Regions from separate parts of the Polaromonas sp. CG_23.6 genome, predicted to be linked through region 2. Evidence: riboswitches for the same ligand, from Rfam matches in the RefSeq annotation. Region 2 holds a riboswitch; the other holds the start of a gene.

Region 1 (15,572 bases), 720 kb from region 2:
GGCCCAGCTGGGCGCACTGGTTGATGACTTCCTGCGCGCGGCGCTCGATTTCCGGGTTGCCGCGCTGCACCGAATCAAAGTCGAGCTGTGCCGCGTTGGCGCCCGACGCCATCGAACTGGCGGCGCTTCCGCCCATGCCGATGCGCATGCCGGGGCCGCCCAGCTGAATCAGGAGCGTGCCGGCCGGAAACAAAATCTTGTGCGTCAGCTCGGCATCAATCGTGCCGACGCCGCCGGCAATCATGATCGGCTTGTGGTAACCCCAGCGCTGGCCGCCGACGGTCTGCTCGTACTCGCGGAAGTAGCCATTCAGGTTGGGCCGGCCAAACTCGTTGTTGAACGCCGCGCCGCCCAGCGGGCCTTCCGTCATGATTTGCAGCGGGCTGGCGATGTGGCCGGGCTTGCCGTAATCGCCGTCAAACAGTTTTGAAACCGTGAAGCCTGTCAAACCGGCTTTCGGTTTGGAGCCGCGCCCGGTCGCGCCTTCGTCGCGGATTTCACCGCCTGCGCCGGTCGATGCGCCGGGAAACGGGGAAATCGCCGTTGGATGGTTATGGGTTTCCACCTTCATCAGCACATGCGTCAGCACATCGTCCATGACGCTATAACTTTGATAGCTGCTTGCGCCCGTCACACCTGCGCCAGAGGCCGATTTTGCATAAAATCGCTGGATTTTCGCACCTTCCATGACCGAAGCGTTGTCTGAATAGGCCACCACCGTGTGCTGCGGGTTGAGCTTCTCGGTGTTGCGGATCATGCCGAACAGGCTTTTGTCCTGGAGCGCACCATCAATCGTGAAATCGGCGTTGAAAATCTTGTGCCGGCAATGCTCGCTGTTGGCCTGCGCAAACATCATCAGCTCGACATCGGTCGGGTTGCGCTGCAACTGGGTAAAGGCCTGGACCAAATAGCCAATCTCGTCTTCAGCCAGTGCCAGGCCGAACTCGCTGTTGGCCTGCTGCAGCGCGGCTTTTCCGCCCTGCAGTACGTCAATGGTCTGCAACGGCGCACCCTGCAGCTCGGTGAACAAGCCCGCTTCTGCGTGGGCACGGTCGGCAACCACGCTTTCCGTCATGCGGTCGTGAAGCAACGCGGCGACCTGATCGTGCTGGGATTCCGTCAGTGCCGATTTGCTGAAAAAGCCGGATTTCAGGCTCAGCCGGTATTCGGTGATGCGCTCGATACGCCGCACGTCCAAGCCGCAGTTGTGCGCGATGTCAGTGGCTTTCGACGCCCACGGCGACACCGTGCCGAAGCGCGGAGACACGATGAACAACACGTTGTCGGCGGCATTTGCGGCGGGCTGTGCGCACGGTTCGCCGTAGCTGAGCAAGGCCGCCAGCCGGTTTTTCAGGTCCGGCGAAGGAGTCGCTTCGGTGGCGACCAGATGCACAAACCGGGCGCTGATGCCGACGATCTTGTCGTGGATGGCTTGCAGCCGGGGCAGAAGTTGCTGGACGCGAAAATCGCTCAGGGCGCTGATGCCGTGGGCGTCGCCCTCAAAAGTCGTCAGGTGCAGGGTCACGGTACGGGTGGCCTTTTGGATAAAAGTGGTGGAGGGCAGCCAGCAAGCTGTTTTTGTCGAATATGAAGCCTTTTGCTGGAAATAACTTCCCGGCAAAAGGCCAGAATCTGCGCAGTTCGCGTCAAACGGCAATTTTATCAGCGCACCGGCCGCGCTTTGATGCACCGTCAAAAGCCTTGCTGCCCGTTGAAAAGCACGCAACAGACGCCAGTGGGATAATTCCTCCATGAGTATTACTTACAAAGATGCAGCCGGTATCGAAGGCGTGCGCGTGGCGGGCAGACTGGCCGGCGAGTTGCTGGACTATCTGACCCCTTTCATCAAGCCCGGTGTGACGACCAACGAAATCAACCAGCTGGCGCACGACTACATGGTCGACGTGCAAGGAACTGTCCCGGCCACGCTCGGCTATGGCCCGCCCAGCTATCCGCCCTACCCCAAGTCGCTGTGCACCTCGATCAATCATCAGGTGTGCCATGGCGTTCCGAACGACAAGCCGCTGAAAAAGGGCGACATCGTCAATGTGGACGTCACTGGCATCAAGGACGGCTGGCACGGCGACAGCAGCCGCATGTTCCTGATCGGCGAATGCTCGATTGCCGCCAAGCGCCTGTGCCAGGTCACCTACGACGCCATGTGGAAGGGCATCATGTGCGTGCGTCCCGGCGCCCACTTGGGCGACATCGGCCACGCCATCCAGACGTTTGCCGAAAAGCAGGGTTACTCGGTCGTGCGCGAGTTCTGCGGCCACGGCATCGGCACCAAGTTCCATGAAGACCCGCAGGTGCTGCATTACGGCCGCCCGGGCACGCTTGACGAACTCAAGCCCGGCATGGTGTTCACCATCGAGCCGATGATCAACATCGGCAAGCGCGACATCAAGGATGGTCCGGAAAAAGACGGCTGGAGCATCGTGACGCGCGACCATTCGCTGTCGGCGCAATGGGAACACATGGTGCTGGTCACCGAGACCGGTTACGAAGTGCTGACGCTGTCGGCCGGCAGCCCGCCAATTCCGGATTTCGTGCCGCAGCTGTCGCGCGAAACAACCGCCGCCTGATCCCGGCCTCCCTGACGGGACTGCCTTCTTCGATTCTTTCAAGGTCAGGCCCCGCCATCATGACTGAACTGGCTCCCTTTCGTGAACAATACAGTGTTGGCAAGGCGGTTGTTCTGGCCGCGCTGGCGGGCAGCGGTGCCTCGACCCGGGGCATCCATGGACTGCTGCAAAAGCTGAGCCAGCTGACCGACACCACCCTGCGGCGCCTGTGGCAACAAGCCGAATTTCCGCGGGATGCCTGCCTGATCGCGGTCGGCGGTTTTGGCCGGGGCGAATTGTTTCCGCATTCCGATGTCGATGTACTTCTGCTGCTGCCCGACGACGCGATCGATGTTGAAAATAACCCGGCGCTCAAGGCGAAGGTCGAAGACTTTATCAGCAGCTGCTGGGACTGCGGGCTGCAGATTGGCTCCAGTGTTCGCACGGCGGCCCACTGCGTCGAGGAAGCGGCCAAGGACGTCACCGTGCAGACCTCGCTGCTTGAAATGCGTCTGGTGACTGGCGGGGCCGATTGCTACCAGCGCCTGCAGGCGCAGCTTGACGCAATTCTTGACCCCAAGGCGTTTTTTATCGCCAAGACGCTGGAAATGCGCCAGCGCCACAACAAGTTTGACAACACACCCTACGCGCTGGAGCCCAATTGCAAGGAATCGCCCGGCGGGCTGCGCGACCTGCAGGTGGTGCTGTGGGTGGCCCGCGCTGCAGGCCTGGGGAAATCCTGGGACGAGCTGGCCAGAAACGGGCTGATCTCAAGCTTTGAAGTCCGGCAGATCAAGGCCAACGAGGCCTTGCTGAGCCTGATACGGGCGCGTCTGCACATCATTGCCCGTCGGCGCGAAGACCGCCTGGTGTTTGACCTGCAGACAACAGTGGCCGAATCTTTCGGCTATCACACACAGCCTGGCAACCGAAGCGAACGCCTGCCTGCACTGGATGCGGCTCAGGTGGCCCTGCCGCTGGACAGGGCCGTGTCACCCCGGGGCGGACGGGCGGCCAGACGCCCGCCGGCGCGCCCCAGCGAAGCGCTGATGCGCCGCTATTACTGGACGGCCAAGGCGGTCACCCAGCTGAACCAGATATTGCTGCTCAATATCGAGGAGCATCTCAGCCCCTGCAACTATCCGCTGCGCCCGCTCAATGCGCGCTTTCTGGACAAGGCCGGCATGCTCGAAGTGGCCAGTGACGACCTTTACCTGCGGGAGCCTCACGCCATCCTGGAAACCTTCCTGCTGTTCGAAACCCATGTCGGCATCCGGGGCTTGTCGGCACGCACCTTGCGCGCGCTCTACAACGCCCGCGGCATGATGAATGCGAAATTTCGCACCGACCCGGTGAACCGGGCGACTTTCCTGCGCATCCTGCAGCAGGGCCAAGGCATCACCCACGCCATGCGGCTGATGAACCAGACCTCGGTGCTGGGCCGTTATCTGTGGGTGTTTCGGGGCATCGTCGGGCAGATGCAGCACGACCTGTTCCACGTCTACACCGTCGACCAGCACATCCTGATGGTGCTGCGCAACATGCGGCGTTTTTTCATGGCCGAGCATTCGCATGAATACCCGATGTGCTCGCAACTGGCCGCAGGCTGGGACAAGCCGTGGATTCTGTACATCGCCGCGCTGTTCCACGACATTGCCAAGGGGCGCGGCGGCGACCACTCCGAGCTGGGCCGCAAGGATGTGCGCACTTTCTGCCGTCAGCACGGCATTGCCGCCGAGGACACCCGGCTGATCGAGTTCCTGGTGGGCGAACACCTGAGCATGAGCCGCACGGCCCAGAAGGAGGACCTGAGCAACCCGGAGGTCATCGCCACATTTGCCAAGCGGGTCGGAAACGAACGCTACCTGACCGCCCTCTACCTGCTCACGGTGGCCGATATTCGCGGTACCAGTCCGAAAGTATGGAATGCCTGGAAGGGCAAGCTGCTGGAAGACCTGTATCGCTACACACTGCGCGTGCTGGGCGGACGCGCGCCCGATGCCGCCGCCGAGATCGAGGCCCGCAAGCGCGGCGCACTGACGCTTTTGGCACTGCACGCCGAGCCCTTCCAGGCCTACAAGGCGCTCTGGGACACGCTGGACGTGAGCTATTTCATGCGCCACGAAGCCGCCGACATTGCCTGGCATGCCCGGCACCTGTCGCGCCACATCGGCAAGGCCGTGGTGACAGTGCGCGTGCGCCAGTCGGCAACCGGCGAAGGCATGCAGGTGCTGGTCTACACGCCCGATGCGCCAGACCTGTTCGTGCGCATCTGCGGCTTCTTTGACAAATCCGACTTCAGCATCCTGGACGCCAAGGTGCACACCACCAACAACGGCTTTGCCCTGGACACATTCCAGGTCACCAGCGAGCTGCTGGAAGAGCACTACCGCGAACTGGCCACCATGGTGGAGGTGAACCTGGGCCGCATTCTGGAAGAAAAAGGCCCGCTGCCGCCACCCAGCAAAGGCCGGGTGTCGCGCCGCGTCAAAAGCTTTCCGGTGACCCCACGCGTCGATTTGCGGCCGGATGAAAAAGCCCAGCGGTGGTTACTCAGCGTGTCGGCCAGCGACCGGGTCGGCTTGCTTTACCTGATTGCACGCGTGCTGGCCAATCACCACATCAACGTCAAGCTGGCCAAGGTGACAACGCTGGGCGAACGGGTCGAAGACACTTTTTTGATCGACGGACCTGAACTGCAGCACAACAAAGCGCAGATTGCGATTGAAACCGAGTTGCTCAAGGCCTTGAGCGAATAAGATTCAGCACGCATCTTTGTCGTATCTTGACAAAGATGCCGCAAAATCTGAAAAAGTTTGTTGATCTAGCCGGATAGCTGATAAATTACCATCATTGCCGCTCTCATTGAGAACGGCATGCATCAATCGGCGCTTAGCCTGCTTGATGCCGGAAGAGTCTGTGGTACGGCTAACGCAGTACCCGGCGCCGAAGGAGCAACCACCCCGGAAACTCTCAGGCCAAAGGACCGGCATCACTATTGATCTCTGAAGAGTTGCCGCAGGCTACGTCATGCGGTGCACCGAAGGAGCAAACCAGCCCTGCCACAAGCGAAGGCCGGTGAATCTCTCAGGTCCAGAACAGAGGGGGTGTCCGCAGCACATTTGCGCGCGGGCTCAACCCCTTGACGTTGCTGGAGACTTTCATGAAAAAAATCGCAGTCATTGGTGGTGGCATCACCGGCGTGACCACAGCCTACGCACTGGCCAAGCGCGGCTTTTCTGTCACTTTGTTCGAAAAGCACCGTTATGCCGCCATGGAAACCTCGTTTGCCAATGGCGGCCAGCTTTCCGCGTCCAACGCAGAGGTGTGGAACCACTGGTCAACGCTGCTCAAGGGCCTGAAGTGGATGCTCAAGAGCGATGCCCCGCTGCTGGTCAGTCCCAAACCCAGCTGGCACAAAATATCGTGGTTTGCCGAGTTCATTGCAAACATTCCCAACTATCGAAGCAACACCATAGAAACCACGCGCCTGGCCATCGCGGCGCGCAAGCATCTGCTGGGCTGGGCCGAACAGGAGGGCATAGACTTTGACCTGAAAAAAGAAGGCATTCTTCACATTTACCGCGACAAGGCCAGCTTTGACCACGCAGGCAAGGTTTCCAAGTTGCTGGCCGAAGGCGGTCTGCCACGCCGCGCCGTCACCCCTGAAGAGATGCGCGTCCTCGAGCCGACGCTGGCCGGCAAGTATTACGGCGGCTATTTCACCGAAAGCGACTCGACCGGCGATATCCACCGCTTCACCAAGGGCCTGGCCGAAGCCGCCGTACGACTGGGTGTGACATGCCTCTATGACCAAGACGTAAAAAGCGTGACGGCAGACGCAACCCAGGCCTGCGTGACGGTGGGTCATGGCGCCCAGGAAACCCGCGCGGTCTTTGACGGCGTGGTGGTCTGTGCCGGCACCGCCAGCCGCGCGCTGGCTGCCTCGCTGGGCGACCGCGTGAACATCTACCCGGTCAAGGGCTATTCCATCACCGTCAACCTGCAAGACGCGCAAAGTCAGGCGGCAGCCCCCGTGGTCAGTTTGCTGGACGATGAAACCAAGCTGGTCACCAGCCGCCTGGGCCTTGACCGTTTCCGGGTGGCCGGCACAGCCGAGTTCAACGGATACAACCGTGACATTCGTGCCGACCGCATCAAGCCCCTGGTGGACTGGGTGCAGCGCTGCTTTCCCGGCATCAACACCCAGAGCGTCATACCTTGGGCGGGTTTGCGGCCCATGATGCCCAACATGCTGCCACGCGTTGGCCGTGGGCGCTCGCCCTGCGTTTTTTACAATACCGGACACGGTCACCTCGGCTGGACGCTGTCAGCCATCACCGCCGAGATGGTGGGTGATGTGGTGAGCGAAGCCTTCAAACCAACGAGCTTGCTGCAAGGCAACCCTGTCGCGGCCTGAAAACTCAAGGCCCATGCGCCAGCTGACATTTGGCGCTGACGGCTTGCCTGGGTGCGGCAGCGATTCACTGGCATTGCCAGCCGCCCTCAAAACCACGAGACCTTGCCGTGACAGGCAAGGTTGTTCATCAATAACCGCCATGGGCGGGTGCTTTCGTTCGCCTCAATAACTACTATATGGAGACAAAATCTTGGAAACCCTGACATCGATCGTCACAGCGATCAACAACTTCGTCTGGGGACCGCCCATGCTGGTGCTGGTTCTTGGCACTGGCCTTTTTCTTCAACTCCGGCTCAAGCTGATGCCGATTTTGCGCATCGTCACCGGGTTTCGCATGGTCTGGAAAGGCCGCAAGCCCGAGTCGGGCGCCAAAGGCGAAATCACCCCTTACGCCGCCTTGATGACCGCGCTGGCCGCGACTGTAGGAACAGGCAACATTGCGGGCGTTGCCACAGCCATTGCCATTGGCGGGCCGGGCGCGCTATTCTGGATGTGGATGACGGCGCTGGTCGGCATGGCCACCAAGTACGCCGAGGTGTTGCTGTCGGTGCACTTTCGTGAAACCAATGCCCATGGTGAACACATGGGCGGGCCCATGTTTGCCATCAAGAACGGCTTGGGTCAACGCTGGGCCTGGCTGGGTGCTGCCTTTGCCCTGTTTGGCGGTCTGGCCGGTTTTGGCATTGGCAACATGGTGCAGTCCAACAGCATTGCTGCCGTACTAACCGCCAGCTTTGGCATCTCGCCCTGGGTGTCGGGCGTGGTGTTGATGGTACTGACGGGCTTTGTGCTGCTGGGAGGGGTCAAGCGCATTGGCGCGGTGGCTGAAAAACTGGTACCGGCCATGTGCATCGGCTACGTCGTTGCCTCGCTGATTGTGCTGGGCATGTACGCCGACCAGATTCCGGCAGCCTTTGCATTGATCTTCAAGTACGCCTTCACGCCCTTGTCGGCTACTGGCGGCTTTGCGGGCGCCACCATCATGCTGGCCATGCGCTATGGCGTGGCGCGCGGCATTTTCTCCAATGAAGCCGGATTGGGAACGGCCGGCATCGCGCAGGCCGCTGGCCAGACCAAAAGCGCCGCCGAATCCGGCCTCGTCGGCATGATGGGCACCTTTATCGACACCATTGTTGTCTGCACGATGACCGGCCTGGTGCTCATCATCACCGGGGCCTGGAACAGCGGACTGACCGGGGCCGAGTTGACATCGAGTGCTTTTGCCACGGCCTTTCCGGGTTTTGGCCAATACCTGCTGGCCATTGCGTTGGCAGTGTTTGCCTTCACCACCATTCTGGGCTGGGCCTATTACGGTGAAAAATGCTGGGCTTACTTGTTCGGCAGCAAGGTCGAAGTGCCTTACCGCGTGTTGTGGACGCTGTTTGTGATGGTAGGCGCGGTCACGCACCTGGACTTTGTCTGGCTGCTGGCCGACACCCTGAACGCTTTCATGGCTTTTCCCAACCTGGTGTCACTGGTGCTGCTCTCGCCGGTGGTGAGCAAGGTCACCAACGACTACTTTGCAGACAAAACCAACGCGGGAACATTGCGCTAAAAAGATCTCGGGGCCCATAAGGACAACCGGCACAGGACGCGGCTGGATTAGTCGTCGTCGGACGCGTCCTGGCCGGGAAACAGCACCTCCGTGTAGCCAAACTGGCTCAGGTCCCGAATGCGCATAGGGTACAGCTTGCCGATCAGGTGGTCGCATTCATGCTGCACCACGCGCGCATGAAAGCCGTCCACTGTGCGGTCAATGGGGTCTCCATACTGGTCGAAGCCGGTATAGCGGATATGCGAGAAACGGGGCACCATGCCGCGCAGGCCAGGCACCGACAGACAGCCTTCCCAGTCGCTCTCTTCCTCCACGCCCAGCGGCATGATGACCGGATTGACCAGCACGGTACGCGGCACGACCGGCGCATCGGGGTAGCGCGGGTTCAGCTGGTCGCTGCCAAAAATCACCACCTGCAGGTTTTCACCGATCTGTGGCGCGGCCAGGCCAGCACCATTCACCGACTGCATGGTGTAGAACATGTCAGAGATCAGCAGATGCAGCGCATCAGTGTCGAAGGCTGCCACGGGTTGGGCAATGCGCAAAAGCCGCGCATCGCCCATTTTGAGAATTTCACGAATGGTCATGCAAGCAAGCATAGCGGCTGGCGGCACATTGCGCCCATGCGCTCAAAACAATGTCACGAATGACGGGCACGCTTTTAGCCATGTCCTACTGCCTGCGGCTTATGCTCAATGACACAGCTGGCATGCTGTTACGTTTATGGATAAGCAGGAGCAAACCAAGAAACCACAATTTCATCAAGTGCCCGGCCGCAGGAGCACTTTGGTCCAGCCATCCTTGCGCTCATCGAAATTCTTGTAGGCTTCAGGCGCTTGGTCCAGCGGCAACTCATGCGAAACGATAAACGATGGCTTGGCCTTGCCAGCCTCGATCAAGTCGCGCAACGGACGGTTATAGGCCTTGACATTGGCCTGTCCCGTGCCTATCTTTTGGCCTTTCATCCAGAACTGGCCAAAGTCAAATGCCAGTTGCCCCTGCTTTGCCAGATCGTCCTTGGCGCCCGGGTCTTGAGCAATAAAGACGCCAACCACGCCGATGCCACCGGTCGCCCGCACTGTTTTCACAAGGTTGTTCATGGTCAGGTTAGGTACTTCGTTGCGATGCTTGTCGCAACACTGGTAGCCCACGCACTCGCACCCACGGTCAGCACCCTGGCCTTTCGTCAGCGCCAGAATCTGGTCGACGCATGAACCGTCGGAGTCGTCGATGGGAATAGCGCCGGCTTTCTCTGCCAAAGCCAGGCGGTCCTTATGCGTATCGACCACCATGATCTTGCCGGCACCCTTGATCGCCGCAGAATACGCGGCCATCAGGCCGACCGGTCCCGCGCCGTAGATGACCACTGACTCGCCCGGTCGAACACCAGCCAGCTCGGTGGCGTGGTAACCGGTCGGAAAGATGTCGGACAGCATCACATAGTCATTTTCCTTCTCCTGCGCGTCGGGCGGCAACTTCAGGCAGTTGAAGTCGGCATAGGGAACACGCAGGTATTCAGCCTGACCACCGCTGTACGGGCCCATGCCGGCAAATCCATATGCCGCGCCTGCCGTTCCCGGGTTGGCGGTGAGGCAAAAACCGGTTAAGCCACGCTCGCAATTCTTGCAAAAGCCGCAGCCAATGTTGAACGGCAGGCAGACCCGGTCGCCGATTTTGATCCGATCGACCGCGTTGCCCACTTCAACCACTTCGCCAAGATTTTCGTGCCCCAGGATACGGCCAGTCTCCATATCGGTACGGCCTTCATACATGTGCAGGTCAGAACCGCAAATGTTGGTCACGGTGATCCTGACCAGCACATCGGTGGGTCGTTCGATTTTGGCATCGGGCACCTCCTTGACGCGGACGTCGCGCGGACCTTGATAGACGAGTGCTTTCATGGTGGGTTTCCTTTGAAGTTGCCGATTGAAATTGTGTTTGCAGCAACACCGAGAGGTGAAGCACAAGTTGACAACCTTAGTGGCCGTGCCTTCAGCCGCTTGTAAGCGAGCACCAGAGGATCTCGTAAGTCCCCAACCGGCAAAGTACTTCGCGCACGCCGCTTCTCCATTGAAAATTTTTAATGAAAACAACCGCCAACGTAATAAAGATGGATGCAAGCAGCTGCATTTTTAATAGCAGCAAAGCGAAGCGCCGAATTACGCATGCGGTTAATCCAACCGACAAGAAAATTTGAAGCCAGCTTCAATCTGGCAGCCCATGCAGCAGCGCCATCAAGTCCTCCTGATCAATCACTGCGACGCCCAGCGCCTCGGCCTTGATCAGCTTGCTGCCCGCTTCAAGACCAGCCACAACGTAATCGGTCTTCTTGCTGACGGAGCCGGCCACCTTGCCGCCGGCCAGCTCGATCATGTCCTTGGCCTCGTCACGGCTCAGGTCCGGCAAGGTTCCGGTGATCACAAAGGTCTTGCCCGACAGCGGCTTGACTGCCAGCGCCACGGGTTCGCTTTCTTCCCAGGTCACGCCACAGGCACGCAGTTGCTCGACCACTTCACGGTTGTGCGGCTGGTCAAAGAAGGTGTGGATGCTTTTGGCCACGATGGGACCGACATCGTCCACTTCCAGCAACTGCGCTTCAGTCGCATCCATGATGCGGTCCAGCTGGCAAAAATGGCGGGCCAGCGCCTTGGCTGTTGCCTCTCCGACATGCCGGATGCCCAGGCCGAAGACAAAACGCGGCAGGGTGGTGTGCTTGGACTTTTCCAGTGCCGCCACCAGGTTGTTGGCCGACTTCTCTGCCATGCGTTCCAGGCTGGCCAGTGACGCAAAACCCAGCTTGTACAAGTCAGGCAGCGTGCGGATGACGCCCGCATCAACCAGTTGCTCGACCAGCTTGTCGCCCAGGCCTTCAACCTCGACAGCCCGCTTGTGGGCGAAATGCAGGATGGCTTCCTTGCGCTGGGCGGCGCAGAACAGGCCACCGGTGCAGCGGTAATCGGCCTCACCCTCTTCCCGGACGGCCTCTGAGCCGCAGACCGGGCACTGGCGCGGCATGGTGAACTGCGTCGCGTCCGGTACGCGCTTGTCAAGCAGCACGCTGACCACCTCGGGAATCACGTCGCCGGCACGCCGAACGATGACCGTGTCGCCCAGCCGCACATCCTTGCGCCGCGCCTCGTCCTCGTTGTGCAGCGTGGCGTTGGTGACGGTCACGCCACCGACAAACACCGGCGCTAATTTTGCAACCGGCGTCAGCTTGCCGGTGCGCCCGACCTGGATGTCGATCGCCAGCACGGTGGTCAGCTGCTCTTGCGCCGGGTATTTGTGCGCCACCGCCCAGCGCGGCTCACGGCTGACAAAACCCATCCGGCGTTGCAGCGCCAGGCTGTTGACCTTGTAGACCACGCCGTCAATGTCATACGGCAAGCGATCCCGCTCTTTGCGAACAGTGTCGTGAAACGCTATTAATTCAGTAGCGCCTTGCGCAAGCCGGGTCTGCGCTGCGACCGGAAAACCCCATGATTTCAGGGTTTGCAGCAGCGCGTAATGGGTTTCGAATGCCGGGCCATCTTGTTCGGGCGGCGTGACTTCCCCCACACCATAGGCGAAAAAGCTCAGTCGCCGCTCCGCCGCAATCGCCGGGTCGAGCTGGCGCACGCCGCCCGCCGCGGCATTGCGCGGGTTGGCAAATGTTTTTTCGCCCTTCGCGCCTTTGGCGATTTTTTCACGCTGACGCTCGTTCAGTGCCTCAAATTCACCCCGGCGCATATAGACTTCGCCGCGCACTTCCATCACGGGCGGTGCGCCGGAGGGCAGCCTAAGGGGAATCTGCCGAATGGTGCGGATGTTTTGCGTCACGTCCTCGCCCATCTCGCCGTCGCCTCGCGTGGCGGCCTGCACCAGCACACCGTGTTCATAGCGCAGGCTCATGGCCAGGCCGTCGAACTTGAGTTCGGCCACGTACTCGACCGGTGGGTCGGATTCCGTCAACCCCAGTTCCTTGCGCACCCGGTTGTCAAAATTCCGGGCACCGCTGGCCTCGGTGTCGGTTTCGGTGCGGATGCTGAGCATGGCAATCCGGTGGCGCACCGTGGCGAACTGGCCAAGGGCTTTGCCACCGACCCGCTGCGTGGGCGAATCCGGACTTTGCAAATCAGGATGCGCCGCTTCCAGCGCCTGCAGTTCCCGGAACAACCGGTCGTATTCACTGTCCGGAATACTGGGTTCGTCAAGCACATAGTAACGGTGCGCGTGAAGGTCGAGTTCGGCGCGCAGGCCGGCGATGCGTTCGGACGCTGACACGGCTTCGAGTGCCGCAGGCACGGGTATTGGCTGGGCAAACAGGTCAGGAGTGGCCATGGGAATATCGGGAAGCTTCAAAAAATCGGCCGCCTGAGGCAGCCGGAAAATGGATGCAGAAATCAGGATTTCACGAAAACAACCGCCGGCCCAGCACCGAGCCGGCCGACAGTTCGCGCGCATCCATGCGGTCGTACAACGCCTCCAGGTCGGCATGGATCGCTTCCATTGCCTCGGGCCTGACCAAAATCGTGTTGTCATCGATGATCACGCCGTCCATGCTGCCCGCCAGCGCAATCGCCACTTCGCACATGCGGGCAAAAGGCCGTTCCGAACGCAGCACCTGCGGCACATCCAGCGAAAGCGTCACTTCATACAAGGCCGTCTGTTCGGGGTCCTCGGCCTGTGCGGCCTGCGAGTCAAAGCTCAGGCCCAGGATCGGGCCAGGGCCGGTCTGGCTGGCCGGCAAAAGCATGCGGCCAGGCGTGGAGGCGGGCATGAATCCCTGGCCGGCCGCGCATTGCTGCACATAGCCCGGGCTCCAGGCGGTTTTCACGGCGCGCAGCTTGAAGCTCAACTGCGCATCGTGCGCGCCGGCAAACTGGTCAAGTTCCCGGGCACGGGCCACCTCGCTCTGCATTTCGGCAAACTCGACTTCCCCACCAATCGCATCGACAAAAGCCTGCGTCTTCATGACAAATTCGGAGTATTCGATGGCGTTCAGCGCGCCGGTGCGGTTGGCCAGCTGGACGCCGCATTGAAAAGCGCTGTAGCGATGGCCAGCAGCAGGAATTTCCCATTCGCGGCTGTCCTCACGCAGGCCCTCAATGGCAAAAGGCTTGCTGCCCACACGGCGCGTGGTTGGCATGGCAGCCAGCGCGGCTTCGCCAGAAACCGGGGATTCCAGCGTGACCGATGCGATGGCGTCGATCAAAATGTCGAGCACCGGTTTTCTCTCGGGCGTGGTGAGCTGCGTCAGCGCCGCCAGGACGGCATCGGTGTCAAAGCTGGGTTCCTGCCGTTCCGGCAATCCATCGACATCGTCCATCTGGAAATAATTCTCCTGGCCAGGCGCTGGCGCGGGTTCGATGTCGGATACTGGCTTGGCCGTGGCCTGCTTGGGCAGGTTCTTGCGGGCAGACCAGGCGCCATGGGCAACGATGCCCACCAGGACCAGGCTGCCACCGACCGCCAGACTTATTTGTAATGTGCTCATGATGTTTGATGGGTTCAGGCTATTTCGGCAAGTCCCAGGGCGGCCTGCATGTCGACGGCGACGATGCGGGAAACGCCCTGCTCCTGCATGGTCACGCCAATCAATTGCTCGGCCATTTCCATGGCGATCTTGTTGTGGCTGATGAATAAAAACTGGGTTTGCTTGCTCATGCTGGACACGAGTTTGGCATACCGTTCGGTGTTGGCATCGTCGAGCGGCGCATCGACCTCGTCGAGCAGGCAAAACGGCGCCGGGTTGAGCTGGAAAATCGCGAACACCAGCGCAATCGCGGTCAGCGCCTTTTCACCGCCCGAGAGCAGGTGGATGGTCTGGTTTTTCTTGCCCGGCGGCTGCGCCATGACCTGCACGCCGGCGTCCAGGATTTCCTCGCCGGTCATCACCAGCCGGGCATTGCCGCCGCCGAACAGCTCGGGGAACATGCGGCCAAAGTGGCCATTGACGGCGTCAAACGTGCTGGAGAGCAAATCGCGCGTTTCCATGTCGATCTTGCGAATCGCGTCTTCCAGCGTCGCCATGGCCTCGTTCAGGTCGGCCGACTGCGCATCGAGGAACTGCTTGCGTTCCCGGGCAATGCCCAGTTCGTCGAGCGCGGCCAGGTTCACCGCGCCCAGCGCGTGGATGTCGCGCTGGATGCGGTCGATTTCGCCCTGCAGCCCGCTGATGCGCACATTGCCGGACTCGATGGACGCCTGGACCGCCTGAAGATCGGCCTGCGCGTCAAGCAGCAGCTGGGCATATTGCTCGAAACCCAGCCGCGCGGCTTGCTCTTTGAGCTGGAATTCGGTGATGCGCTGGCGCAGCGGATCGAGTTCGCGCTCCAGAGCGGCGCGGCGCTCGTCGCTGCTGCGCAGCCGGTGCGTCAGGTCGTCGTACTGGCTGCGCTGGGCCAGCAACTCGGCGTCGCGCGCGACCTTGGCATTCAGCGCATCCTGAAGCCCGCCCTGCGCTGCGGCATCGCTCAGCCGCGCCAGTTCATCCTGGGCACGGCCTTCTTCGGCGGCAATCGACGACGCCTGGGCGGCGGCAATGGCGATGGAGCGCGCCAGTTCCTCGCGCCGCGATGCCAGGGTGCGCAGCGCAAACTGCGCTTCCTGCAGCTGGCGCTCCAGCGTGCGCTGCTGCTCGCGCGATTCGGCCCGCCGGCGCTCGGCAGCAATCACCCGGTCTTCCAGCTGGGCGTGGCGCTCCTGGCTGTCGGCCAGTTGCATGTCGAGTTCTTCAAACCGGCCTTCGGCAGTGATCTTGCGCTCCTGCAACTCCTCAAGCTGGGGTTCGATTTCGGCCATGTCGGCCTGGAGCTGCTGGCTGCGCGCGCGCGCCTGCTCGGCCAGTTGCGTCAAGCGCAGCACCTCGACCTGCAGCGCATGGCTCTGGTTCTGGCCCTCGCCCGCTTCGCGCCGGGCCGTTGCCAGGCGCTGGCTGGCGTCCAGATAGCTGGCTTCGGCACGCGCCAGCGCCGCCCGGGCTTCCTCGCTGATCAGCAATTGCGCACGCAGGCTTTTTTCCAGGTTGTCGATCTCCTGCGCACGCGCCAGC
Region 2 (15,572 bases):
TGCCAAGCCGGTCTGATCACCCCCATCCTGGTCGGACCTACCGCCCGCATCCAGGCCTTGGCTGAAGCCGAAGGCCTGGACCTTTCGAATATCGAGTTACACGACACGCCCGACAATCCCCGCATCACCGCCGCCAAGGCTGCCGCATTGTGCGGTGAAAGCCAGGCCGCTGTGTTGATGAAGGGAAGCCTGCACAGCGACGATCTGCTGGCCGCCGCTGTTTCACGTGATGCCGGACTGCGCACCGCGCGCCGCGCCAGCCATGTGTTCGTCATGGACGTTCCCGGCTATGAGCGGCCGCTGCTGATGACCGATTGCGTCGTCAACATTGCGCCCACGCTGGCAGAAAAGCGCGACGTTGCGCAAAACGCGATTGATTTGGCACGCGCCATTGGCATCAAGCTGCCGCATGTGGCCATCCTGTCGGCGGTGGAAACCGTCAACCTCGCCATTCCCGGCACGCTGGATGCTGCCGCACTGTGCAAGATGGCCGAGCGCGGCCAGATCACGGGCGGCGTGCTAGACGGCCCACTGGCGCTTGACAACGCCATCTCGGCTGTTTCGGCGCGTAACAAGGGCATTGTTTCCGCCGTGTCCGGCCGACCCGACGTGCTGCTGATGCCTGGCCTGGAAACCGGTAACGTGGCCTACAAGCTGCTGGTTTACCTGGCGGGCGCCGAATGTGCCGGGCTGGTGCTTGGCATGCGCGTGCCCATCGTGCTGACCAGCCGTTCCGACTCGATCTCCAGCCGCATCGCCTCCTGCGCGCTGGCCGTGTTGATGTGCCCGCCCGCCAACTCCAAAGAGCGTGTGGCATGAGCGCCAGCAACGACCCGCTGGCCGCTGGCCCGCCTTCCGGTTTGCGCAAAGTGCCCTACCTGCTGCCAGGCGTCGGTCTGTCGGCTGTGATTGCCATGGCCGCCACCACAGTGTCAATACTGCACGGCGGCCCGCAATTCCTGTACGCGCTGTTTTTCGGCATTGCGTTTCATTACCTCAGCCAGGAAACCAAGACCCGGCCGGGTATCGAGTTTTGCGCGCGTGGCGTGTTGCGACTCGGCGTGGGCCTGCTGGGGGCGCGCATCACCGCTTCGCAAATCGCCGGATTGGGCTGGGAAACGGCGGCCATCGTGGTAATTGCGGTGGTATCGACGCTGCTGTGCGGTACGTTTCTGGGCAAGCACTTTGGCATGACGCGCGCCCAAGGCGTGCTGTCAGGCGGCGCAGTCGCCATTTGCGGCGCTTCGGCCGCGCTGGCGATTTCGGCGGTGCTGCCGCGTGACAAGGACAGTGACCGTTCCACACTGATGGTGGTGGTCACCGTGACCGTGCTGTCCACGGTGGCCATGGTGGCCTATCCGCTGATCGTCAAGGCACTGGGACTGCCGCCCGAGCTGGCCGGCCTTTTCCTGGGCGGCACGATTCATGATGTGGCGCAGGTGGTGGGCGCAGGCTACATGGTGAATCCGGAAACTGCCGATTACGCCACCATCGTCAAGCTGTTTCGCGTGTCGATGCTGGCCGTCGTGGTGGTTATCGTCTCCAGTGTGTTCAAGAAGCAGCGCGAACTGATGGCCGAAGGCAACGAGGCCAAGAAGCAGCCGCTGGTGCCGTGGTTCCTGTGGGTTTTTGTCGCGCTGGTGGTGCTCAATTCCCTGGGCGGCGTGCCTGCCATCGTGCAGACCGGACTGAACGATGTGTCGCGCGCCTGCCTTGTGGTGGCGATTGCCGCGCTGGGCGTGAAAACATCCTTCATGCAACTGGCGCGTGCCGGCTGGAAGCCGTTTGCGCTGCTGTTGATCGAAACGGTGTGGATGGCTGCGTTTGTGCTGGCCGTCATCCTGCTGCGGCGTTGAGCAGCAAGTATTTTGTTTTGCATCCTTTATTGCCCAACCTGGCCAAGCCGGGTGTGAAAAACTGAAAACCCACCAGCGAAAGCTGCTGGGTTCGGGACTGAGCCGCAAAGACTCGAAATGTGGGGCAACGCAACAGTGACTGCAACGCGTCATCGCTGAAACTTACGGTCGATGAGGTAGCATTTTTTCATCAAGCCAGTTTGAAAAATTCAAAGATTGAAAGCGAACTCTCCGGTTCGGCAGGATATGTTGAGGTGTGGAGTCAAATCACCCGCAGCGAACTTCTCAGTGCGCGGCGGGTCTCATTCTTATCGTGGCAAATAAAGCTGCGCCAACACCACTCAGGAAAACACAGCCATGAATCTCTTGCGAACCTTTGTTGCCCTTGTTTTGTTTGCAACCCTTGGCGCCGCCAATGCTGCCGATGGACTGGTGGCCGTCAAAAGTCCCCATGATGCCAAAGTCACCATGGACAGGCTTGAACAAGTCGTGAAGCAACGCGGCCTGACCGTCTTCGCGCGTATCGATCACGCGGCTGGCGCTAAGAAGGTAGAAAAAACCCTGCGCCCCACCGAAGTGCTCATCTTCGGCAACGCGCAGGGAGGCACCCCGTTTATGGAGTGCGCGCAGACGGTTGGCATTGATCTGCCGCTCAAGGCATTGGTGTGGGAAGATGCCGCCGCTCAGGTCTGGGTCGGGTACAACGATCCCGCATTCATTGCCCAGCGCCATGGCGTGGCGCAGTGCCCTGTGGTCGAGAACCTGAGCAAGGCTCTTGGCGGCTTGGTTGGGGCGGCGGTTGCCAACTGAGGACAGCACTGGCATTCAGGCATTGACACGGCAAACTTGTGCTGTGTGATCAAGGTTTATTCGACCTGATAGAACGCAACCAAAGTTCGCAGACAGGCGCCTGAAATGCATTCTGTATGACTGCCAACTTCTGCTTGTGCATTACCCGTCTTGATCGCTCCTGAATTAATAGCTGCTTATGCATATTCTGATTGCGCCAGAGCAGGATTTGATGATTTTTTATACCTGATTGGAATCCTTGGAATGTGGTTGCCGCGTCGTTCCTGTCACGCTCGAAACGTCTCGAGTGCAGAGACTCTGATAGCCTCTGCTGTCTGGCTGTACGGACTGGTCCGCGCGGCGTTTCCCCTGAAAGCAGACGATGGAATTGAATCTGGAAATTGTCACCACGCCCTTGCGCCCGGCGGCCACGGTGGTCATGCTGCGCGATGCGCCGGCGGGGCTGGAGGTGTTCCTGATGAAACGCCACACCTTGTCCGATGTGCTGGGCGGCGCCTATGTATTTCCGGGCGGCAAGGTGGATGCGCTTGATGCCGAACTGGACATGGATGCGCATCTGGACCAGCCTTTGCAGGTACTGCATGCCGGCCTGAACGAAGCCGACATCAGCGAACGCACGGCGGGTGGGTTGTATGTGGCGGCCCTGCGGGAAGCGTTTGAGGAGTCGGGCATCTTGATGGCGCAAGGCATTGCATGCGAGGGCGTTGACTGCTCCCGGGCAGCGGCACTGCTGCGCGAAGGCCATGGGTTCAACGATGTGCTGGCGCAAATGGCGCTGCGCCTGCAGACCCGAAGCCTGGTGCCCTGGGCGCGCTGGGTCACGCCGACAGCGCCGTCGGTCACGAACAAGCGCTTTGACACCCGGTTTTTTGTGTCTGCCGTGCCCACCGGGCAGGTGGCGATTCACGACAACCATGAAACCACCGACAGCATCTGGCTTGCGCCGCGCACGGCGCTGGAACAGTACTGGGCCGGCCTGATCGCGCTGGCGCCGCCGCAGATCATGAGTCTCGCCCATCTGGCGCGCCACACCAGCGTGGACAGCGTGATGGCGCAAGCCCGCAGCCGCCTGCCCCCATTAATCCAGCCCGAGCCGTTCGATCTGGAGGGGAACCGGGTGATTTGTTATCCCGGCGATGTTCGCCACTCGGTCCGCGATCTGGCCATGCCGGGACCAACGCGGCTGTATTACCAAGCCCTTAACAAGCGTTTTGAGCCTGATGGTGGTTTTGACCGGCTGTTCGATTGACGCCGCCGCGTTGCGGCGCAAGGGTATAAACAGGCGATGACTTTTGAATCTTCCGTTGAATTGCCGCTGCAAGCGCAAGCGCTCCTGAGAACCGCCACCTGTTCCGAAACCCCTTGTGAGACGGGCGCCATGGTCTGGCACCACTGGGGCAAGGCGACGCGCCATCCGGCCCTGGCACCGCTGGTGTTGCTGCACGGCGGCAGTGGCAGCTGGATGCACTGGCTGCGCAATATTGACGCACTCGTCGATTCGGGCCGCTGGGTGCTGGTGCCCGATCTGCCGGGTTTTGGCGATTCGTCTGCGCCCCTGCACGGAACCGACGCCGATGCGCTTCCCGGTCTTGTCGAGCAGGGGCTGCAAAGCCTGTTGGGCGATGCAGCCTGCGACCTGGTCGGATTTTCATTTGGCGGCATGGTCGCCGGTTTTCTGGCGGCGCAGTATTCGGCACGTGTGGCGCGTCTGGTGCTGGTCGGCGCGCCCGGCTTGGGCATTGCGCCCGACACGCCGTTTCATTTGCGGGCCTGGCGCCATTTCAAGGACGCCGGCCAGCGTGACGCCATTCACCGTGGCAACCTGGCTGCGTTGATGCTGCACCACCCGACGTCGATCAGCGATCTGGCGCTGCGCCTGCATGTAGCCAACGTCTTGCGCGACCGCATGCAGGGTCGCAACCTGTCGCGCACCGATGTATTGGCCTGCACGCTGCCGCTGCTAAAGTGCCCGCTGCATGCCATCTACGGCCGTGAAGACGCGTTGTTCAAGGGGCAACTGGCGGCGGTGGAGACGGCTATGCGGCAAGCACCCCGTTTCAAAGCCTTCACCCTCATCGAAGAAGCCGGCCACTGGGTGCAGTTCGAGCGGACAGAAGCATTTGACGCCGCGCTCCTTGCCGCATTGAATGCAGCCTTGTAAGCCAAACGCAGCTTACTTTTCAATCGCCAGTAACTCGACTTCAAACGTCAGTGTGGCGTTGGGTGGCACCGCGCCGCCGGCGCCGCGATCACCATAGGCCGTGGCCGGTGGGCAGGTTAACGTCGCCTTGCCGCCAACCTTGATCTTTTGCATGCCTTCGGTCCAGCATGGCACCACACGGTTCAACGGGAACGAGGCCGGCTGGCCGCGTTTGATGGAGCTGTCAAATTCCTTGCCGTCGGCCAGCGTGCCGCGGTAATGCACCTTGACGGTGTCCGATGCCTTGGGCTGCGCGCCTGTGCCGTCTACCGTGTGGACGATCTTTACACCCGATGGCAGGGTTTCAGGCGGCGCCACGGCGAAGGCGCTGGTCGCAAAAGCGGCGAGGGCGAGCAGGGAGAAGTTTGATTTCATGGTTTTCCTGTGAATGATGGAGGGATTGAAATGGGGTTTAGCGCTGCCGTCACTACAGGTCCTTACCCCAAACTTCTCTCAAAGAGAGAAGGAGGAGTTGAGGCGTTAAGGCGTTAAGGCGTTCAGGCAGTGTGCAGTGCGCGTCAAGCGTAATCTGCAATCGGAATGCAGCTGCAGGACAAATTGCGGTCGCCGTAGACGTTGTCCACACGGCCCACCGGTGGCCAGTATTTCACCGCTTTCAGGCTGGCCAGCGGAAAGGCACCGGTTTCGCGTGAATAGGGCCGGTCCCAGTCCGCGCCCAGCAGGCTGGCGGCGGTGTGCGGTGCATGTTTCAGCGGGTTGTTGTCTTGTGGCCAGTGACCGTTTTCGACTTGGCGGATTTCTTCGCGGATAGCAACCATGGCATTGATGAAGCGGTCCAGTTCGGCCAGGGACTCGCTTTCGGTGGGTTCAACCATCAGCGTGCCGGGCACCGGGAAGCTGAGCGTTGGCGCATGAAAGCCGTAGTCCATCAGCCGCTTGGACACATCTTCGGCGGTCACGCCGCTGGTTTCCTTCAGCGGACGCAGGTCCAGGATGCATTCGTGCGCAACATGTTTGTTCTCGCTGGCATACAGCGTCGGATAATGGTCTTGCAGGCGGGCGCTGATGTAGTTGGCGCTCAAAATTGCCACTTCGGTCGCGCGCTTCAAGCCTTCGGGCCCCATCATGCGGCAGTACATCCAGCTGATTGGCAGCACCGCTGCATTGCCCAGCGGGGCAGCTGAAATCGCACCCACGCCGTTCACGGGCATGCCAGCCGTTGCATGGCCGGGCAGGTAGGGCACCAGGTCCGCCACAACGCAGACCGGGCCGACGCCGGGGCCGCCTCCGCCATGCGGAATGCAGAAGGTCTTGTGCAAATTGAGGTGGCTGACGTCGCCGCCGAACTCACCCGGTGCGGCGGTGCCGACGAGCGCATTCATGTTGGCGCCATCGACATAGACCCGGCCGCCGTGCGAATGCACCAGCTGGCAAAGCTCCTTGACATGCGTCTCGAACACACCGTGGGTGCTGGGGTAGGTGATCATCACGCAAGCCAATTTCTCGCTGTGCTTTTCGCACTTGGCCTTCAGGTCGGCCATGTCGACATTGCCCTGTGCATCACAGGCCGTGACCACCACGGTCATGCCGGCCATCTGGGCGCTGGCCGGGTTGGTGCCGTGGGCTGACGAGGGAATCAGGCAGATATTGCGGTGGCCCTGGCCATTCGCCTCAAGATAAGCCTTGATGACCAGCAGGCCGGCGTATTCACCCTGCGAGCCGGCGTTTGGCTGCAGGCTGATGCCGGCATACCCCGTGGCCTCGCACAGCCAGTCACGCAACTGCTGGTCGAGTTCGGCATAGCCCAGCAACTGGTCATGCGGCGCAAATGGATGGATGTTGGCGAATTCCGGCCAGGTGATGGGAATCATCTCGCTGGTGGCGTTCAGCTTCATGGTGCAGCTGCCCAGCGGGATCATGCTGCGGTCCAGCGCCAGGTCCTTGTCGCTGAGCTTGCGGATGTAGCGCAGCATGCTGGTTTCGCTGTGGTGGGTGTTGAACACCGGATGCGTCAAAAATTCGCTGGTGCGGCGCAGCGCAGCTGGAATCAGGGATTCGATGCCTTGCTCGAAACTGCTCACCACCGGCACAGTCTGGCCGGGCTGGGCGAAGAAAGACCAGAGCAGTTCAATGTCGCTGCGGCTGGTGGTTTCGTCCAGCGACACACCCAAGTGATTTTTCAAGCGAAATCTAAGGTTTGCGCACGACTGGCTTGCACGCTTAGCTATTGAATTAGTAGCATCACCGGTTTTGACGGTGACCGAGTCAAAGGCGCCTTTGTTGGTGATGTCAAAACCCATCTGGCGCAATCCATTCACAAAAATGGCGGTGTAAGTGGCCACACGTTCGGCAATGCGCTTCAAGCCCTGAGGGCCGTGGTAGACGGCGTACATGCTGGCTATGACCGCTGGCAGCACCTGTGCCGTGCAGATATTGGACGTGGCCTTTTCACGGCGGATGTGCTGTTCGCGGGTTTGCAGCGCCAGCCGGTAGGTCGGATGACCATGGGTATCGATGCTGACACCGACCAGGCGGCCCGGCAACGAGCGTTTGAATTCATCCCGACACGCCAGATAAGCAGCATGCGGGCCACCGTTGCCCATTGGCATGCCAAAGCGCTGGGTGCTGCCCAGCACGATGTCTGCATCCCATTCGCCCGGTGGTGTGAGCAGCGTCAGCGCCAGCAAATCGGCTGCGACGCACAAGGCTGCGCCATCGGCATGCGCTTGTCCCGCCAGCGGCCGAAGGTCATGAATGGCGCCGCTGGTGGCCGGGTACTGGGCCAGTACGCCGAAGTAATTGCCCTCTGCCATCAACTGCGGCACAGTGCGTGAAAGGGTGCTGACCTTGACCTCGATGCCCAGCGGTCGGGCGCGTGTCTGGATCACTTCGATGGTTTGCGGATGGCAGTCGCCAGCCACGATGAACACATTGCTTTTGCTCTTCACGCTGCGCTTGGCCAGCGTCATGGCTTCGGCGGCGGCAGTGGCTTCGTCGAGCATCGACGCATTGGCCATCGGCATGCCGGTCAGGTCGCAGACCATGGTCTGGAAGTTGATCAGCGCTTCCATGCGGCCCTGCGAAATCTCGGCCTGGTAGGGCGTGTAGGCGGTGTACCAGGCGGGGTTTTCCAGCACGTTACGCAGGATCACGCCCGGCGTGTAGGTGCCGTAATAACCCTGGCCGATGAAGCTCTTGAATACCTTGTTCTTGGCGGCCATGGCCTTGAGCTGCTTGAGCGCGGCCGCTTCAGACACCGGCGGCGGAATCGCCATGGCGCTGCTTCGGGCAATCGAGCGCGGCACGATGCCGTCAATCAGCGCCCGGAGCGAATCAGAGCCGACAACGCCGAGCATGTGGACTTCATCCGTTTCATCAATGCCGATGTGCCGGGCAATGAATTCGGCAGGGTTTTCAAGCGCGCCCAGCGGCGTGGCGGATGGCATCAGCATGTCAGGATTCCGTATCAGTCTTGATGAAAAATTCAGGCGGCAGAAAAGGCGGTGTAGCTGGTTTCATCCATCAGCGCGTCGAGCTGCGACGGGTCGGAGAGCTTGACCTTGAAGAACCAGCCGGCGCCCAGCGGGTCGGAATTGGCCAGTGACGGGTCATCACGCAGTGCTTCGTTCACTTCAACGACTTCGCCGCTGACCGGCATGTAGACATCCGCTGCCGCCTTGACTGACTCGACCACGCCAGCGGTGTCTTTTTGGGCAAATGTCGTGCCGACTTCCGGCAGCTCGACAAACACCACATCGCCTAGTGCGTCTTGCGCATGCACGGTGATGCCGACAGTGGCCATGTCGTCTTCAATCTTGAGCCATTCGTGGTCTTCGGTGTACTTGACGGTCATGCGGTTTCTCCGGGAGTTTGTATGAAAAAGGGAAGTGAACGAAAGAGATAGATGAATCAGCCACGGTGGTAGCGTGTGGGAACAAAGGGCGTGGTCGACACGTGCATGGGCACGGGTTTGCCGCGCACCATGGCAAACAACTCGGTGCCAACCACCGCATAGTCAGGATGCACATAGGCCAGCGCAATCGGCTGGTTCAGCGTGGGGCTGAGCAGGCCGCTGGTGACTTGGCCGATTGCCTGGCCGTCCATGTTTTCCAGCATGGCGGGTTCGCGGACCGGAACGCGCGTACTGGCCATCAAGGCAACTCGTTTACGGCTCAAACTGGCCGGTTCGGCCAGCTGCGCCAGGATTTTGTCTGCGCCCGGAAAGCCTCCGGCACGAGCGCCGCCGGTACGGCGAACTTTTTGAATCGCCCAGTTCAGGCTGGCTTCGACCGGCGTGGTCGTGGTGTCGATGTCGCTGCCATACAGGCACAGGCCGGCCTCTAAACGAAGTGAATTGCGCGCGCCCAGGCCAACAGGCTTGACTTCTGGCTGGGCCAGCAGGGTTCGAGCCAGGGTGTCGGCCTGCGCGGCGGGCACTGAAATCTCGAAACCGTCTTCCCCGGTGTAGCCGCTGCGGGTGATGAAGCAGTCGCAGCCCGCCACGGTGAACTCACCGCCGGTCATGAACACCAGCTTTTCAACGCCCGGCGACAGGCGTTGCAGAGCGTTCACGGCCAGCGGGCCTTGCAACGCCAGCAAGGCCATCTCGGGCATGGGGATGACTTCGCAGCGGCTGCCAATTTTTTCCTGGATATGGGCGATGTCGCCGGTCTTGCACGCGCCATTGACGATGACGAAGATATCGCCGCCATTCGCGTAGTCGCGGTTGAAGAACATCAGGTCGTCGATGATGCCGCCTTCTTCATTGAGCAGCAGGCCGTAGCGCTGTTTGCCCGCAGGCAGGTCGATCACATCGACCGGCATCAGGCTTTCCAGTGCGGCGGCGGCATCCGGGCCAACGAGCCGCAACTGCCCCATGTGCGACACGTCAAACAGACCGGCGCTGCTGCGGGTTTGCAGGTGTTCGGCCATCAGGCCGGCCGGGTATTGCACCGGCATGGAATAACCGGCAAACGGCACCATGCGGGCGCCAAGTTCCCTATGCAGGTCATGCAGCGGTGTGCTGAGCAAAGGGGCAGGGGCGGCAGACGGGTCGTGGGACATGGCGTTCTCCAAAGGGGCAAACATGATTCCGTGGCCAAACGCCACGGGCTGCCCCTTCTGTCCACTTTACCTGAGAGATTCGCCTGGCGATGCAGGGTTGCTCCTTCGGTGGACCGCCTTCAAAGCGGTCTCTCTCCAGTTGGGAACGCCCCTTGGCAGTTGATGCGCCTAGGGGCGGTTGCCAGTCCTTTTGCCTGAGCGTTCAGTCCACCATTGGGGGTGGCGCATGCGCCTTCGGCGGTTTTCTCTGGGAAAACTCTCTCCTGACGCTGCCAAGTGTAGCCGAGCAAAGCCGCTCTCTTGCGCGCTCCTTCAGGCTTTTCGGGGCTTTCCCAGGCTTCTATTTCGCGTACAACAGGTCACGCAAACCCAGCGACAACTGCGGCACGTAGGTGATCACCAGCAGGCACGCCAGAATCACCAGCACGAAAGGAATCAGGTGACGGATGATGCGGTCCAGGGAGACCTTTGCCACCGTGCAGGCGGCAAACAGGTTCACGCCAAAGGGCGGGGTGATCATGCCCAGCGCCAGATTGACCACCATGACCATGCCGAAATGCACCGGGTCGATGCCGAAGTGCATGGCCACAGGTGCCAAAATCGGCGCCAGCACAATGATTGCGGCGCTGGTTTCAATGAACATGCCAATGAAAAACAGCGCAACATTCACCCCGAGCAGAAACAGCGCGGGTGACTGCAGCACAGCCTCGAGCCAGTGGCCAATCGCGTCAGGCACACCAGCACGTGTGATCAGAAAGGCAAACAGCCCGGCGTTGGCAATGATGAACATGATCACGGCGCTGGACAACACCGACTTGCGCAGCACCACGATCAAACTGGCCAGGCTGATTTCCCGGTAAATCACCACGCCCACCACCAGTGCATAAAACACCGCGACGGCTGCTGCTTCGGTTGGCGTGAAAATGCCACCGTAAATACCGCCCAGGATGATGACCGGCATCAGCAACGCCCAGCCAGCCTGCCAGCTTGCCTTGAAAAAACCGAGTCGCCCGTCGCCGTCGTTCTTGCCCCAGCCTTTGAAGCGGCAATACACGTAGACAAAAATCATCAGCGACAAGCTGATGAAGATGCCCGGCCCTATGCCAGCGACGAAAAGTTCGCCAATCGAGACCTCGGCGCTCACGCCATACAGGATCAGCGGAATCGACGGTGGAATGATGACACCCAACTCGGCACTGGTCGCCTGCAGGGCTGCGGCATAGGTTGTCGGATAGCCATGCTTCACCAGTGCCGGAATCAAAATGGCGCCAACGGCAAAGGTGGTTGCCACCGACGAGCCTGAAACCGCTGCAAAAATCATGCAGGTGAGCACGCAGGTCATCGGCAGGCCGCCCTGTACGCCGCCCACGATGCTTTTTGCAAACTCCACCAGCCGGCGCGAAATGCCGCCGGTTTCCATCAGATTGCCTGCCAGGATGAAGAAGGGAATGGCAGCCAACGGAAATTTGTTGATTGCAGAAAACATTTCCTTGACCGAAATCAGCATGTTGGCATTGGTCGCCTGAATGCCCAGAACCGACGCAAGTCCGATGGAAACGGCAACGGAAATGGTCAATGCAAAGCACAGCACCATGGTCGTCAGCATGACGGCGGTCATTGGGCTGTTTCCAGTTCTTGGCGTTGTGGATCGATCAGGTTGCCAATGATTCCCATCACGCAAAAGAGCCCGCCAACCGGCATGGCCACATATCCCCAGAACATTGAAATGGATTCAAGCCCGGCCATCGACTGAACGCGACCGCGCAGCGAATAGTCCCAGCCCCACCAGATGATGACACCGATCAGGGCCAGCGCCGCAAGGCAGACCGCCCAGTCGAGCACACGCTTGATCCGGGGTGGGCTCCAGCGATAAAGCACATCGACACTGACCATCGCCCCTTGGCGAAAAGCCGCCGGGATACCCATGAAAACCATCCAGATCAGACTCAGCCTGATCAGGATTTCGCTCCATTCTGCGGGTTGCTCCAATACAAAACGGGTCACGATCTGGAACATTCCCAGCGACGAGGCAATGACCAGCATCAGGCATGCCACCAGCATGGAAAATCCGGTCGTCCAGCGTTCGACGGTTAAAAAGGCGTGTTTCATGAAATGACACCGATATTTAAAGAAAACGCCCGTTAGCGCAATAGCTACGGGCATATCAAGCTACCGAAAACGTAGCAAAAAAGATATTGGCTTATTTGTAGTTTCGAATTTTGTCGAGCGCAACCTTGCCGAATTGCTTTTCGAACTCGGCGTTCACCGGTGCCAGTGCGGCCACGAACTTGGCCTTGTCAATCGTGTCAATCACGGTCACTCCCTTGGCGCGCAGGTCGGCTACGCCCTTGGCATCGTCTTCGTCCACCCGGGCGCGATTGGCCTTGGTTCCTTCTTTGGCGGCATCAAGAAAGGCTTGCTTGTCGGCTGCGCTGAGTTCGTCGAACTGCGCCTTGTTCATCACGAAGATGCAAGGCGAATAAACGTGGCCCGTCAAGGTCAAGTGCTTTTGCACCTGATCAAACTTGGCTGAAATGATGACCGACAGAGGATTTTCCTGTCCATCTACGGTGCCCTGCTGAAGTGCAGTGAACACTTCGGGAAAGGCCATAGGTGTGGGAATGATGCCAAAGCCCTTGTAGGCAGCAATATGCACCGGGTTTTCCATGGTGCGCATTTTCAAACCTTTGAGATCTTCAGGTGTCTTGACGTCGCGCTTGCTGTTGGTCATGTGGCGAAAGCCGTTTTCGGCCCAGGCGAGTGCCTTGAAGCCTTTGGCATCGAATTTGGTCAGCAAGTCCTGGCCAATTGGTCCGTCGAGCACGGCACGTGCATGGGCCTTGTCCCGGAAGAGAAACGGTACATCCAGGATTTTGGTTTCAGGAACAAAGTTGGGAATGGGGCCCGACGACGAGAATGCCAATGCCTGCGTCCCCAGCTGTACCGCTTCAATCGACTCCCGCTCGCCGCCCAAAGCACCGTTGTAGAAGGTCTGAACCTTATATCTTCCTGCCGTGCGCTTTTCAACCTCCTTGGCAAAAGTGTCTATCGCCACACCTTGGTGTGAGTTCTGAGCTGTTGAGATGCTGATCCGCATGGTGGTCTGTGCAGTGGCCGAAGCCATGAATCCCAGGCCCAGGCTCAGGCAAATGAGAAGTTTCGAAAGCTTCATGCTGTCTCCGGAAAGTAATTGCGATAAAAATTATGGATTAGGGCAAAGCGCCGTAAACATTTTGATTATTGCTGCTGACAGCGGTCGAACGTGCGCGGGTTTTCGCTTAAAAATCAGATAATTTCAGGGCTTGGCAGGTCGTTCATGCTCTGAATAGGGATGTTTTTACGGGTTGCTTGGATCCATCTGCAGATTTTGGATGACAAGCAACGCGGACAATGACGGAGAAGCTTCCTGAATTTTTCACAGCATGCTTGATGACTTGTAAATTGTTGTATATCCTGCGTGAACGCTTGATATAAAGTAGCTTTAGGCTTCGCATTCCATCGATGCAATCGGTAGCGCAAACGACAAAACGTATTCAGGGAGAATAAAAAAATGCAAAGTCATACGGTGCCCGTGTCTGGTAATTCCAGCCACTATCTCAGGCTGATTGAAAGTGCAACTGCTATCCGGCGTCATATCGACTTGCTTCATTGGTTGCAGGGCGATGTGCAACAGTGCATGCCGCACGAAATCCTGCTGGCAGGATGGGGAAACTTTCAGGAAGGGTCCATCCGACACGACATTGTGTCCAAGTTGCCAGGTGTGCGGTCTTACGCCGTGGGTACGGATGGCCTTCCTTTCCTAATGGGAAAATTTCACGAAAGTTGGGTTTTTGGAGGCCGCCAACCAAGCTCACTTGACTTTCGCAATTTCGAATATCTGTTGGGTAATGCCAGTTTGCCTGGATCTTTCAGCAGTGCGTTACGCAGCATGCGATCAGGAATGATTCACGGTATGCGCGATGAGCGTGGGCAGTGTGAGTGCCTATATGTACTTTTAAGCAGCCAGAAAATTTCACCAGAGCCAACCAGCACCGCCATGAAGGTGCTGATGCCCGTAATTGACAGCGCATTGCGTCAGATCTCTCAACTTCCACAACAGCAAAAACCGTTTTCGAAATCACTACGTGCGGGACAAGACGAAGTCTTTGGTTTGAGTGATCGCGAAATCCAGATCATGGATTGGGTTGCCATGGGAAAAACAAATTCCGAAATAGGTACTATATTGAATATTAGTGGATTTACTGTAAAAAATCATATGCAAAGAATTTTCCAGAAATTGAATGTATTTAACCGTGCGCAAGCTGTTTCAAAAATAAACGGGGTGACATTCAATGGTTGAAATTACCAGGGAAAAGTCGGCAGCTGTATGGAAAAACAATCTGGATTCACGATCAAGTCTGGGGCGAAGCTATTTTTTTAGAATAGTCGAAAGTATTCTTGATCCAATTATTTTAATTTCATCACTCTGGATTTTGGCATTTAATTTCGAAGGTGCAATCAATCCGCCGTATCTAATTCTTTCAGTAGTTGTTTTTTCTCTGACATTCCCAGGCGCTGCACGGTTACGGCTTTCTGTAGAGCGTTTAATTTTTAATATACTACTTAACTGGTTATGGATAGCCGGAATCTTGATTCTCGTCGGATTTGCAACCGATTATATCTATAGATTCCCGACATTTTTAATAATTAATTGGTTGTGGATTGTTCCAATCGCCCAGATTGTTGGAAACCTGACCTTGGGAGCAGCAAGCACAAAATTATTGAAAATGCAAGGACCTGCACAACGGGTCGTTATTGTGGGCATGAATAACCAAGGTGTATCGCTGGCTGAAAACATTGGGGATGCAGCGTATTCAGGAATGGAGCTGCGGGGATTTTTCGATGATCGCAGCGAAGTGCGACGTCACCAACAGGACAAATACAAGCTTTTGGGAAAGATAGATGATCTTGCCGGTTATGTAAAGAAGCACAGAATTCAAAACATATATCTATCCTTGCCAATGATTGCCCGTCCCCGTGTTCTGCAAATCCTTGACGATCTCAAGGACACCACTGCGTCTATCTACTTTGTACCAGACATGTTTATAACTGACTTGATTCAAGGAAGAAGCGGATCTGTCTGTGGTGTGAATGTGATTTCAGTGTGTGACACACCCTTTAGAGGTTTTAATGGGATATTGAAACGTACAAGCGACATTTTGCTTTCTCTGATAATTCTTCTCCTTGTTTCGCCCATCATGGTTTTTATTGCCATCATGGTCAAAATGGGATCGTCAGGACCCGCTATATTCAAGCAGCGTCGCTATGGGCTTGATGGCGAACAGATACTGGTTTACAAATTTCGGTCGATGGCGGTGGTTGAGGATGGTGGAATCATTCAACAAGCGAAAAAAAATGATCAAAGGATTACTAAATTCGGGGCGCTTCTTAGAAAAACGTCGTTGGACGAACTGCCTCAATTTTTTAACGTGTTGCAAGGTCGAATGAGTATTGTGGGTCCGCGACCACACGCAGTAGCACATAACGAAATGTACAGAACTTTGATAAAGGGATATATGGTGCGGCATAAAGTCAAGCCAGGAATCACTGGTTGGGCTCAGGTAAATGGTTACCGTGGAGAAACCGATACATTGGATAAAATGCAGGCACGGATCGATTACGATCTCGATTATTTAAGAAAT

What was found. Region 2 has a riboswitch for glycine ahead of gcvT (glycine cleavage system aminomethyltransferase GcvT). Riboswitches for the same ligand answer to the same signal wherever they lie in the genome.
Region 1: it holds a riboswitch for glycine, as region 2 does, so the genes downstream of both, H4V98_RS10295 (D-amino acid dehydrogenase) here and gcvT (glycine cleavage system aminomethyltransferase GcvT) in region 2, are expected to answer to the same signal.

Annotation. Positions count from the first base shown of each region.
Region 1 is NZ_JARXUY010000001.1:2,171,793-2,187,364, reverse strand. It holds gene purL (phosphoribosylformylglycinamidine synthase) at 1-1,525, opposite strand, end outside; gene map (type I methionyl aminopeptidase) at 1,752-2,585, shown strand; gene H4V98_RS10300 ([protein-PII] uridylyltransferase) at 2,645-5,323, shown strand; glycine riboswitch at 5,463-5,563, shown strand; gene H4V98_RS10295 (D-amino acid dehydrogenase) at 5,728-6,984, shown strand; gene H4V98_RS10290 (sodium:alanine symporter family protein) at 7,175-8,539, shown strand; gene def (peptide deformylase) at 8,587-9,126, opposite strand; gene H4V98_RS10280 (glutathione-independent formaldehyde dehydrogenase) at 9,301-10,440, opposite strand; gene ligA (NAD-dependent DNA ligase LigA) at 10,745-12,859, opposite strand; gene H4V98_RS10270 (cell division protein ZipA C-terminal FtsZ-binding domain-containing protein) at 12,930-14,015, opposite strand; gene smc (chromosome segregation protein SMC) at 14,030-15,572, opposite strand, start outside.
Region 2 is NZ_JARXUY010000001.1:2,888,520-2,904,091, reverse strand. It holds gene H4V98_RS13715 (bifunctional enoyl-CoA hydratase/phosphate acetyltransferase) at 1-819, shown strand, start outside; gene H4V98_RS13710 (putative sulfate exporter family transporter) at 816-1,856, shown strand; gene H4V98_RS13705 (DUF302 domain-containing protein) at 2,214-2,666, shown strand; gene H4V98_RS13700 (NUDIX hydrolase) at 3,028-3,915, shown strand; gene H4V98_RS13695 (alpha/beta fold hydrolase) at 3,952-4,827, shown strand; gene H4V98_RS13690 (FKBP-type peptidyl-prolyl cis-trans isomerase) at 4,840-5,241, opposite strand; gene gcvP (aminomethyl-transferring glycine dehydrogenase) at 5,385-8,279, opposite strand; gene gcvH (glycine cleavage system protein GcvH) at 8,312-8,680, opposite strand; gene gcvT (glycine cleavage system aminomethyltransferase GcvT) at 8,737-9,891, opposite strand; glycine riboswitch at 9,939-10,040, opposite strand; glycine riboswitch at 10,064-10,167, opposite strand; gene H4V98_RS13670 (TRAP transporter large permease) at 10,232-11,509, opposite strand; gene H4V98_RS13665 (TRAP transporter small permease) at 11,506-12,000, opposite strand; gene H4V98_RS13660 (TRAP transporter substrate-binding protein) at 12,092-13,063, opposite strand; gene epsA (XrtB/PEP-CTERM-associated transcriptional regulator EpsA) at 13,442-14,230, shown strand; gene H4V98_RS13650 (undecaprenyl-phosphate glucose phosphotransferase) at 14,223-15,572, shown strand, end outside.